Regions from separate parts of the Synechococcus sp. KORDI-49 genome, predicted to be linked through region 1. Evidence: riboswitches for the same ligand, from Rfam matches in the RefSeq annotation. Region 1 holds a riboswitch; the other holds the start of a gene.
What was found. A riboswitch is a leader RNA that binds a small molecule or an ion and turns the genes downstream of it on or off. The one in region 1 is predicted to bind cobalamin.

Region 1 (5,122 bases):
TGCGGACAGAATGCCTCACTCGGTCATACCTTATAACGTGGTACCAAGTGTTTTGACCACATAAAGGGCAAAATAGTTCTTCTAACCACTCATTGCTTAAGACGAGAACGGGATAAGCATTGATAATTAATTTTGCCTTGGCGCTTGGCATTCCTCTAGAGCGTAATTCATCTGCAGATAGTAGATGCAAGAAGTATTTCTTGCCATTACCATAAATTCTTTGGTCAGGATGTTTCGGGCAAAAGAGTTCCCGCTTGCGGGAGCGTGTTCTCTGCCTAAGATTGCTACTCATGATTACTTCTTGCGAAGAATTCCTCCCGCCATTGCCTGCCCATTTGTGCCCAAGGAAAATATGGCGCCTTCAATTCTTTTGACCAAAATTGCAATTGCTTCATACTTATTTTGATGCCTAACGATTCTGCTATAAAAAGAATTTCCTCTGGTGTCTTTGCCTCTTTGACTAATACTTGTAACTTTTTAAATTTATCTAGAGCGTAAACAAAATCTTTAATTGCAAGCGGAGATTCGCCCACTTTTCGGTCTAAATTTTTCAAGTTCATATATTAATTGTAGGTTTTTCTGCTCGCAAGCATTTATGCAATATCGGCATAGTTCATGGTTCTCGGGGAATTTAAAGATTATTTGGTGTCAAGCACTGTCTATGACGCCACCATTAGCAGCATCTTTATTCCATGAGTGGTACTTGATTGCTTAGTCAAATGCAGACGTGGAATCAAAACACGGAGTGAGGTCAGGGTGCATGCGTGATTTCTCCATGACTCTGTGCCCCAGATTTTTCAAGAGTTGTAAAATCCTCTTTTCATTTGCAAATTCTCTAAGTACGACCAAACTCTCGCCGGACAGTAGACCAAGATCATAATTAATTTTCTCAAGTCCTGTCATAATCTCTAGACCTAAGCATGTTGCGTAGCAAAGTGTTGAATTGTCTTTAGTTCTGCCCTCCCATTTTTCTGGTTTATACTTTTTCATCCTCGCATAGGTTGACCATAACCCATGGGATCTGAGTATTCGTTCTGTTTTTGGAAAAAATCCTGATGGTAGTGCCAGCGAGGGAAAGTCGTCCAAATCTTCTCTTATTACTTTTTCTTTTTTAATTAGTGGATGCCCATTATTAGCGCACAGATTTACGGGAGTTTGGCATAAATCTATAACAAGAAAATCAGGATTTTGCTTGTCAGGCATGTCTGGTTGATAACTTCCTATCCACGCGTCAATAATTCTATTTTTTAATAGATACAGGGGGCGCAGCATGCCAACGTGATTCCATGTTCCTTGGGTCCAATTCTGTGGAGCAGCGGTTGCAAGCGTCGGTCCTGCCCAGGGGGTTGCTTCTAAGCGTAGGAATTCCTTTTTATGACTAAATCTACGATACTGGTGAACTTTTCTCTCCATATTTAACAGTCGATAATCACCGGATAGTTCCCATTCACTCATTGCATTTCGTTCTAACTTTAACCCTAAAAAATCCAAAGTGGCAGTATTTCTTCTTGACACAGTACTTTGATTAGTGAAGCACCTTCTTGCAGACTCTTCGCCTGACCCGACCCAAATCAGGGTGTCCAGCAATTCCAGGTCATCAACTGTTATCAACTGATCAAAAATTTATGCAATCAAGTGTTTAGCAAGTTGGTTAACTAACTAACTAACTAACTAACTAACTAACTAACTAACTAACTATACCTCTCGTCGATTGATCGGTCACGGTATTCAGTATTTTATGCGAAAACCGCATAAAAACCTGGTTGTATCCCTTTATGCGAAAACCGCATAAAAACATGGTTGTATCCCTCTTCTTACGTCTAACTCATTCGGAAACTCTTTTTCGCCCGAGAGGATATATGCCGCCAAATCATCCAGACCAGCAAGTGCCTGGTCTGCTGCTTGGGAGAGAGGGTTACTTGCCGAGTTCGTTACGCAGGTCTTCTGCCTACCTCGATTTTAGATCCATCAGGACGATTACGCCTCCCCCAGTTGAGGGATCTCAGCACTCATTGCCGTGCTGACAGGTTCCCCAGGGTGCTCCCATCTGGTGGCAAGACCTCAAGCAGCAGATCTCCCAGTTCGTTGGCGTCCATCTAGCGGTATGGGTCCTTCGGTCATGTCCCTTCCGACAGTTTGCCCTGAGTCACTGGGGTTTGCCCTCCCTCAGTTGAGGGATGCCGTAGTCGAGACAGTTGTAGAGGGCGACTAAGGGATGGCAGGAGACCCGTTCCGAGTTCAAGAACTGAATCCGTTCATGGAATGGCACCTCCCAACCAACCTCTTCCAAGTGTTCCGCTGTCAGGAACACTTGGAAGAGGTAGTGGGCACCTATCAAGGTTCGGTTGCCCGTAAGCAATAAAAAAGGCGGCAGGGAATGCCGCCACTGAAGGGGACTAATGCGTCGAAAGTGCTTGCGGCACTGGCGATCTCAGCAGTTCAGGGTCATGCCCCAGCGCCACCCGCCAGCAGACCCAACGGACCAAAGGCAAGCAACCCACCGATGGCAAGGAAGGCAACTGCTGCCGCCTTGCTGACCGATTTGGGCAGTTTCTTGAGAAGCAGATAGGAACCGCCGCACACCAGCACTGAACTCAGCAGAGCACCGCTCCACCAGATCAGGGTGCTGCTGTCCTTGGGTGCCTCCAGTCCATGGAGCATGGCGTGAATAGCGATCCCTCCTGCGACCACCACCTCGCTGATGGTGGTGAGGTTGGAGGTCTTGGCGACTTTGCCCGCCACCAGGATCAACGCACCTACCGCTGAGATCGCCAGTGCCGCCAGCACTTCCGCAGAGGTGACGGTGAATCCTGTGAATCCCAAAACAGCACCGATTACTGCCCCGCCCAGTGCCCACAGCAGCAGTTGGGAGGAGATGAAGGACGCAGCAGTGCCAACTGCCATCAGCATTAGCAGGTGATCTAACCCCAGCAGTGGGTGGGTCAGACCGCTAAGAGCACCACCACCAGCAGTGCCATGAGCAAGAGCGGGATGGGTGCCAAGGACCACAGCGGATCCAGCGGTCAGGGCAACCAGGGGGAAAAGGGAAAGTTTCATGGAATGCCTCGGTCCTCGCCGAGAACGAAAGGGATTGGAGACGGCGAGTGTTCTGACTGAGGGGCGAACCCCATCACAGTTGCGGGACAGCGGCGGACTTGGGGACTCCCTCACCGCACTTTCCTCGTTTTGCCAACCTCTTAGGAGGTGGATCCGTCATACCCACTTATAACCTTTCTACCGCCCCTTGCCGACTGCCAATGCGATTGCCCCTGAGCAAGACGGCAAGACCAGCAGGTGCCTGGTCTGCTGCTTGGGAGAGAGGGTTACTTGCCGAGTTCGTTACGCAGGTCTTCTGCCTACCTCGATTTTAGATCCATCAGGGCGATTACGCCTCCCACAGTTGAGGGACCTCAGTAGTCATTGCTGAAGACGCATAGCGATCGAGTGTGTTCGGAAACCCTTGTGGTGCCTCCCACACCCTCGTGTTTGCTTCGATCAGTCCGCCTGGTTACGGGTCTGAAGATCCAACCAGGACTTACCCGTTGAATCCGTGAACCAGGAACGGTTTGCCTTGCGTAGTCCGAAGGCGCAGTAGGCGGTGCTGATGCCATGACCAACCCGCTTACGGAACATCTCCCCTGCCTGCTTCAATTCCTCCTCCTTGAACGCCTGGGCAACCTCCTCCCTGATCTTTTCCTCAAATTCGTCCTTACCAATCAGGACACGCTCCTCATCAAGGCAGTCCTCCAAATGCCGCAGTGCAACCTCCAGCGCCAGTAAGCGAGCAGGTTCACCACGCTCGAAGCGCCTGTACCGCTGGGAGACGACCTCTTCTTTCTTCTTGCTCTTGTACTTGCGCTCTGCCTTCTTGGAATCCTTCTTGACCTTGTCGAACTCCTTCAGGAACTTCTCAACGTCCACCTCTTTGCCAATACGGAAGGAAGGATCCAGCAGGTCCTCCTTAAGGCGAGTGACAGCAGTGTCCTTTGCAGGTTCACCCTCCAGGGTCTCCTCCACAAAGAGGATGAGGTCCTGTCGCCTGACCTCATAACGATCATGGGAAGAGGCGACGTATCGACTCCTCTTCATTGCCCGAGCACAGGTCTCATAACTGCTCTGGGTGACCTTGTGATCACCGATGGACTCCCTAACCAAGTCCTCCACTTCGCTTCGCTTATCGGCATCAAGCGTCGACAGCAGAGACTGCGCCATGGATTGCTCCAAAACCCAATCCACCAGAGCGGTCTTCTTCCTGCCGCTTACGTACCGCTTCTCATACCCCTTGCCCGTTGAGTAGTTCATCAACGAGTAGATGGCGATGACGATCTCCAACGTCAGGTCATCAAGGATCTCCTTGGCGACGTTCCCTGGATCCGAATACGACCGCTTCTTCAGACGGGAGAGAAGGTCATAGATGGTCTCTTTAGAGAAGGCATCACGACACCCCTTCAGACGGGTACTGACAAAGGTCCGATACCCCTTACGAAGAAGGCACCAGGCACGAAGGACAAAGACCCCGTCGTCATAGGCATAGACCTCTTCGACACGGATACGCCTCCTGGTGGCGTTGCCTGATTTGTCGACGTAATCGATCAGGAGGTAGTCCTTGACCAGGAACTTCTCACAGAGGAGAGGACGCTGCTCTTCCTCTACGACGTCGATCTCTGGTTCCTTGGGGGCAACCTTTGCCTCCTCCAACTCAGGGGCAACGCCAAGTGCCTTGCTGGGGGAGACCCACTTGTATGTGGATGCACCTACCGACTGCCACTTGGAGTCGTTCAGGTCTCCAGTGACCCGTCCTTCCCTCTGATCGTCCCCGTGACTGACGTCGCGATAGGTATCCCTGAACCCTCTATAAAGGGAGTTGCCAAAGACCTTCTTGAGGAAGTTCCGTACAGCAGTCCTCAGACCCATCCCTGAAGGCACGAAATAAGGGGGATTCTACGCCTAAATGCAGGTGTCATTCATCACATTCTTCTTCATCTGCCCAATTCAACTTCTTCCGATTTACATATCAAATTTTGCACCTTGCGCGTCCCCGCTTCAGTTCGAAGAAAAGCATCTCTTGCCTGTCCTTGGTGATGACGAGAGAATCTATAGTTGATTATCTACAGCAGTAATA
Region 2 (5,122 bases), 220 kb from region 1:
ATGCTGGCCCGGATCCGCCTGCAAGATGACAACGTTCAGTGATGGCAACCATCGCCTGAACCTTTCTCCCCATCATCAGTTCCTGTTCCGGGGTCAGCAGCTGGTGGCGGCCGATTTCTCCAAGAAAAGCACTTAGTGAGCTCACCATCATGACGCGATCACTCAATTGAACTTAGAACCAAAGTGTTTTCATTTGGTGGGTGTAATAAAGACTGCGGAATTCACTTTTTATCCATAGTTAAAGTGTTTCTTCTTCTTGCTGAAGATAATCAGCAGTTGTGAGGCTGTATGCCGCTAGGGTCGCGCCGTTGTCGTCCCTGTTTTCATGACACTGGCGGTCGCGCTCACAACGGATGTCGCCAAAAATGCTGGCGTCGCCTACGTCCATTACCTCAGCTTCATGGTCTGCTTCGGCGCTCTCGTGCTGGAGAGGCGTCTGATCAAGGCGAATCCCGACCGTGGCGAGGCCACGGCCATGGTGATCACCGACATCGTTTACGGCATTGCAGCGTTGGCTCTCCTGGTGAGCGGCATCCTGCGGGTGATCCACTTCGGGCAGGGTTCAGCCTTCTACACGGAGAATCCACTGTTCTGGTGGAAGGTCGGCATTTACCTCTCCGTCGGTGCGCTGTCGCTGTATCCGACCATCACCTACATCCTCTGGGCGATCCCACTGCGCAAGGGTGAACTTCCCAAGGTGAGCGAGGCTCTGGCCGGACGCCTGAGCTGGATCATCAACATCGAGTTGCTCGGCTTCGCCTCCATCCCGATGCTGGCCACGCTGATGGCCCGAGGGGTTGGCCTGCCGGCGGCCTGATGCAGGCTGAGCCCTGTCCTCCCGCTGCTGAGATCCGCCTTCTGAAGCAGCCTCTGCAGGCTCAGTCACGGGAGGGTGAGGCGCCTGGTTACGCCAAGCGCCTCGCCACCACGGCCTTTGGCCTGCCGAGTCTCCCCCGCTGGTGCCTCTGGATCGAACCGGTCCCTGACCCCGCGGACCGCTGGAGTGTGCGCTGGCGTCGCGCTGTCGACACCGCACTCTCCCGTTGGCGTCAGCAGGTTCCTGTGGTGCTGGTGGATCAGCCTGAGCGTGCGCAGATCCGCATCCTTCGCCAGCGACCTCCACGGCGTCGCACCGACACCGGATGGAGAGCCAGCAACGGACGCAGCGTGCTGCGGCTGGCGGAACTCAACCGTGCCGGCCAGCGCCGCCGGGAACCGCTGGTTGAGCTGCTGATTTCGCCGGAGCTTCGTGCCCAGGCGCTGGAGGCCACGGCTCTGCATGAGCTCGGCCATGCCTTCGGGCTCTGGGGCCACAGCGATGATTCCCTTGATGCCCTGGCTGTGCATCAAGGAGCCGATCCGGTGCTCACGCCCAGCGATCGCGATCGTCAGACCCTGTCTTGGGTGCGGACTCAGCCCAACCGCTTCGGCCCGATCACCGGCCAGTGATCAAGGGCGGCGCGGAGCTCCACGCCGCGCCGCCAGCACCTCCTGCACCTCCCGCCAGCTGACGCCGTGGTGAGCCAGGGCCACCTGGATATGAAAGATCAGATCGGCGGCTTCACCGGCGATCTCCTCGCGCACATCGTCCTTGCAGGCCATGACGAACTCAGCGCTTTCCTCGCCGATCTTCTTGAGGATCCGGTTGTCACCGCCACTCAGAAGCTTGTTCGTGTAGCTGCCCTCCTCCGGTTGGCTCTGCCGGCCACGGATCACCCGATACAGCTCCGTGCAGGCATCCGCTGGAGGCGGCAGGGCGTCGCTGCCTCCGTCGCTGCGGGTGTCGCCGGCCTCGTAGAAACAGCTTCGGGCCCCGGTGTGACAGGCCACATCTCCGGTCTGTTCAATGCTCAGCAGCAGCACGTCGGCGTCGCAGTCGTACCGAAGGCCCCGCAGGATCTGGGTGTGGCCGCTGGTGGCTCCCTTGTGCCAGAGCTCGGCGCGGGACCGGCTCCAGTAGTGCACCTCTCCGCTGCGCAGGGTGTGCTCGATCGACTCCCGGTTCATCCAGGCCACCATGAGAACGGCTCCGTCAAGCCAGTCCTGCGCGACAGCTGGCAGCAAGCCGGCGTCGTTAAAACGGAGTTGGTTGATGAAGGCGGGGCTGGAGGGCTGCATCAGGCCTCATGCTTCAAGCACTGTTCCGATCTTCCTGCAGCGTCCTCCCTCATTTGATTTGTGCTGACCCCTCCCTCCCGTCACGTCTGCAGCAAGCGGTTCGAGGGGTATCCCTGCTGTCATCGGCAATGGCGTCATCCGGGCCATTGCCGCTTCGTTCACGGTTACAGCCGCAGTTTCACGCTCTGGTTCGCGGCCCGTCAGCTCGATGTCTGCGGTTTTGTGGTGGATTTCTCGGGCCTGAAAGGCTTTGAGCAGCGCCTGCGTGATCACTTTGACCACACTTTCCTCGTCAACGAAGACGATCCGTTGCTGGAGGAATGGCAGCGCCTGCACGAGCTCGGCGCTCTTGATCTGCGTGTGATGACGAACGTTGGGATGGAAACCACCGCGGAACTGGTCTGGAGCTGGGCCAATCAGCTGCTTCAGGAACGTGATCTGGGCCGCACCTGCTGCTGGGCGGTGGAGGCGCGTGAGAACGAACGCAATGCCGCCACCTACAGCTCTGTTCCGGAATGGTTTGGGAATGAATCCACTCAGCTATAACGAAGTGCTCGGTTCCAGCAGAGATCAGCTGTTGGAGGTAACGGGGAAAGACCGGTGAAAATCCGGCGCTGTCCCGCAGCTGTGAAGCGATTCCATCGGTCAGTCCGGCCGATCCGTCGTCAGTCAGAACGCCCGCCGACTTCTTCATCGACGAGGATCGAACACGATGCATTCCAACCAGATGATCCGCAGGGCTGGGCCCTGTCTGGGGCTGTCGCTGCTGTCTCTGCTCGCCGCGACTCCCGCCCTGGCCCATCACCCCTTCGGCATGCCGGAGGGATCCGGAATCACCGCCTGGCAGGGCGTGATCAGCGGGATCGGTCACCCTCTGCTGGGGCCCGACCATCTGTTGTTTCTGCTGGCCATCGCTCTTGTGGGTCTGCGTCAGCCCCGTCGCTGGGTGCTTCCGCTGCTGGCTCTGGGCCTGGGCGGCAGTCTCGTTTCCCAGTTGGTTCCTCTGCCGTCAGCGCTTGAGACCGCCGCGGAGGCCTGCGTCTCCCTCACTCTCGTGCTCGAAGGTCTGGTGATCCTCGGACGCCTGCCGGTGTGGCTGCTGCTGCCGGCCATCAGCCTGCACGGATACCTGCTGGGCGGAGCTGTGATCGGCGCTGAGCCGGCTCCGCTGTTCGCCTATGGCCTCGGGCTGCTGATCGGTCAGGGTGTGCTGCTGCTGGCCGTCACCGGTGTCTCCAGCCGTCTGCTGGAGGGGGTCGGCAGCAACGGGCGCCAGATCGCCGCCGGTGTCTGGATCGGCATCGGCGCCGCCTTCACCTGGTCGCTGCTTGTTCCCTGAGCGCAGATCAGCTGAGCACCAATCGCTCGGCTTCGACCCCGGCCGCCTCGACCTCCACGGAGATCCGTTGGCCTTCGCTGAAGCGTCCCCCGAGGATGGCCTTGGCGATCGGGGTCTCCAGTTCCCGCTGAATCGCCCGCTTCAGAGGTCTCGCCCCGTACACCGGGTCGTAACCGACATTGGCGAGCCAGTCCGAGGCGCTTTCGCTTAGCTGCAGGTCCAGCTTGCGCTCCTCCAGGCGCTGTCGCAGCCGTTCCACCTGCAGGCTCACGATCTGGCGGAGTTCCTGCCGGTCGAGGCTGCGGAAGATGATCTGATCGTCCAGACGGTTGAGGAACTCAGGTCGGAAGTGGCCGCGCAGGGCCTCATTCACCCGTCGTTCCATCTCTCCGTGCTGATCCGGGTTCCCGGCCAGCTCCAGGATCGATTGGCTGCCGATGTTGCTGGTGAGGATCAGCACCGTGTTGGTGAAGTCCACCGTGCGTCCCTGACCGTCGGTGACCCGCCCGTCATCAAGGATCTGCAGCATCACGTTGAACACGTCGGGGTGAGCCTTCTCCACCTCGTCGAAGAGGATCACCGCGTAGGGCCTGCGGCGAACCGCTTCCGTGAGCTGACCACCCGCCTCATAGCCCACGTAGCCCGGAGGTGCGCCGATCAGACGGCTCACGGTGTGCTTCTCCATGTACTCCGACATGTCGATGCGCACCATCGCGTCGTCACTGTCGAAAAGACGGTTGGCCAGGGCTTTCGACAGTTCCGTCTTGCCGACTCCGGTGGGACCGAGGAACAGGAAGCTGGCGATCGGACGGTTGGGGTCGCTGAGGCCTGCCCGGGACCGCTGGATCGCATCAGCCACGGCGGTCACAGCCTCGTCCTGCCCGATGACGCGCTGATGCAGGTCGTCCTCGAGCTGGAGCAGCTTCTCCATCTCGCTCTGCACCAGGCGTGCCACGGGAATGCCGGTCCACTTGGCGATCACTTCAGCGATGTCGTCCTCGCTCACCTCTTCACGCAGCAGGGTCTTCTCACCCGCCTCGTCTCCGGAGAGCTGAAGTTCCTTCTCCTGCAGCTGTTTCTGGAGACCGGCCAGGGTGCCGTACTCGAGTTCCGCGGCCTTGTTGAGGTCGTAGCTGCGTTTGGCCTGCTCCACCTGAAGCTGCACCCGTTCGATCTCCTCCTTCAGGGCAGAGAGGTCGTCGATGGCGCCTTTCTCCTGCTGCCATTGCGCATTGAGCGTGCTCTGCTGCTCGCTCAGTTCCGCCAGCTCACGCTCGAGGCGCTGCAGACGTTCCTGGCTGGCACTGTCGGATTCCCGACCGAGGGAGAGCTTCTCCATCTCCAGCTGCAGGATCTTCCGGTCGATCTCATCGATCTCCTCCGGTTTGGAGGTGATCTCCATCTTGAGGCGGGCGGCGGACTCGTCCACCAGATCAATGGCCTTGTCCGGCAGGAAGCGGTCCGCGATGTAGCGGCTGCTCAGCACCGCGGCTGCCACCAGGGCGCTGTCGGCGATGCGCACGCCGTGGTGCACCTCGTAGCGCTCCTTGAGTCCCCTGAGGATCGAGATGGTGTCCTCCACGGTGGGCTGATCCACCAGCACCTGCTGGAACCGACGCTCGAGGGCTGGATCCTTCTCGATGTGCTGGCGGTGTTCATCCAGGG

Region 2: linked by a shared signal. The riboswitch ahead of KR49_RS00365 (HupE/UreJ family protein) and the one ahead of KR49_RS12285 (HupE/UreJ family protein) in region 1 are both predicted to bind cobalamin.

The regions. Positions count from the first base shown of each region.
Region 1 covers NZ_CP006270.1:2,440,866-2,445,987, reverse strand. Annotated here, with positions in the region: gene KR49_RS14010 (hypothetical protein) at 285-533, opposite strand; gene KR49_RS13430 (substrate-binding domain-containing protein) at 712-1,587, opposite strand; gene KR49_RS12285 (HupE/UreJ family protein) at 2,446-3,057, opposite strand; cobalamin riboswitch at 3,082-3,230, opposite strand; gene KR49_RS12280 (hypothetical protein) at 3,496-4,914, opposite strand.
Region 2 covers NZ_CP006270.1:73,686-78,807, forward strand. Annotated here, with positions in the region: gene KR49_RS00340 (sigma-70 family RNA polymerase sigma factor) at 1-148, opposite strand, end outside; gene KR49_RS00345 (DUF2214 family protein) at 326-817, shown strand; gene KR49_RS00350 (peptidase) at 817-1,449, shown strand; gene hisIE (bifunctional phosphoribosyl-AMP cyclohydrolase/phosphoribosyl-ATP diphosphatase HisIE) at 1,450-2,118, opposite strand; gene KR49_RS00360 (6-carboxytetrahydropterin synthase) at 2,179-2,664, shown strand; cobalamin riboswitch at 2,657-2,819, shown strand; gene KR49_RS00365 (HupE/UreJ family protein) at 2,846-3,457, shown strand; gene clpB (ATP-dependent chaperone ClpB) at 3,465-5,122, opposite strand, start outside.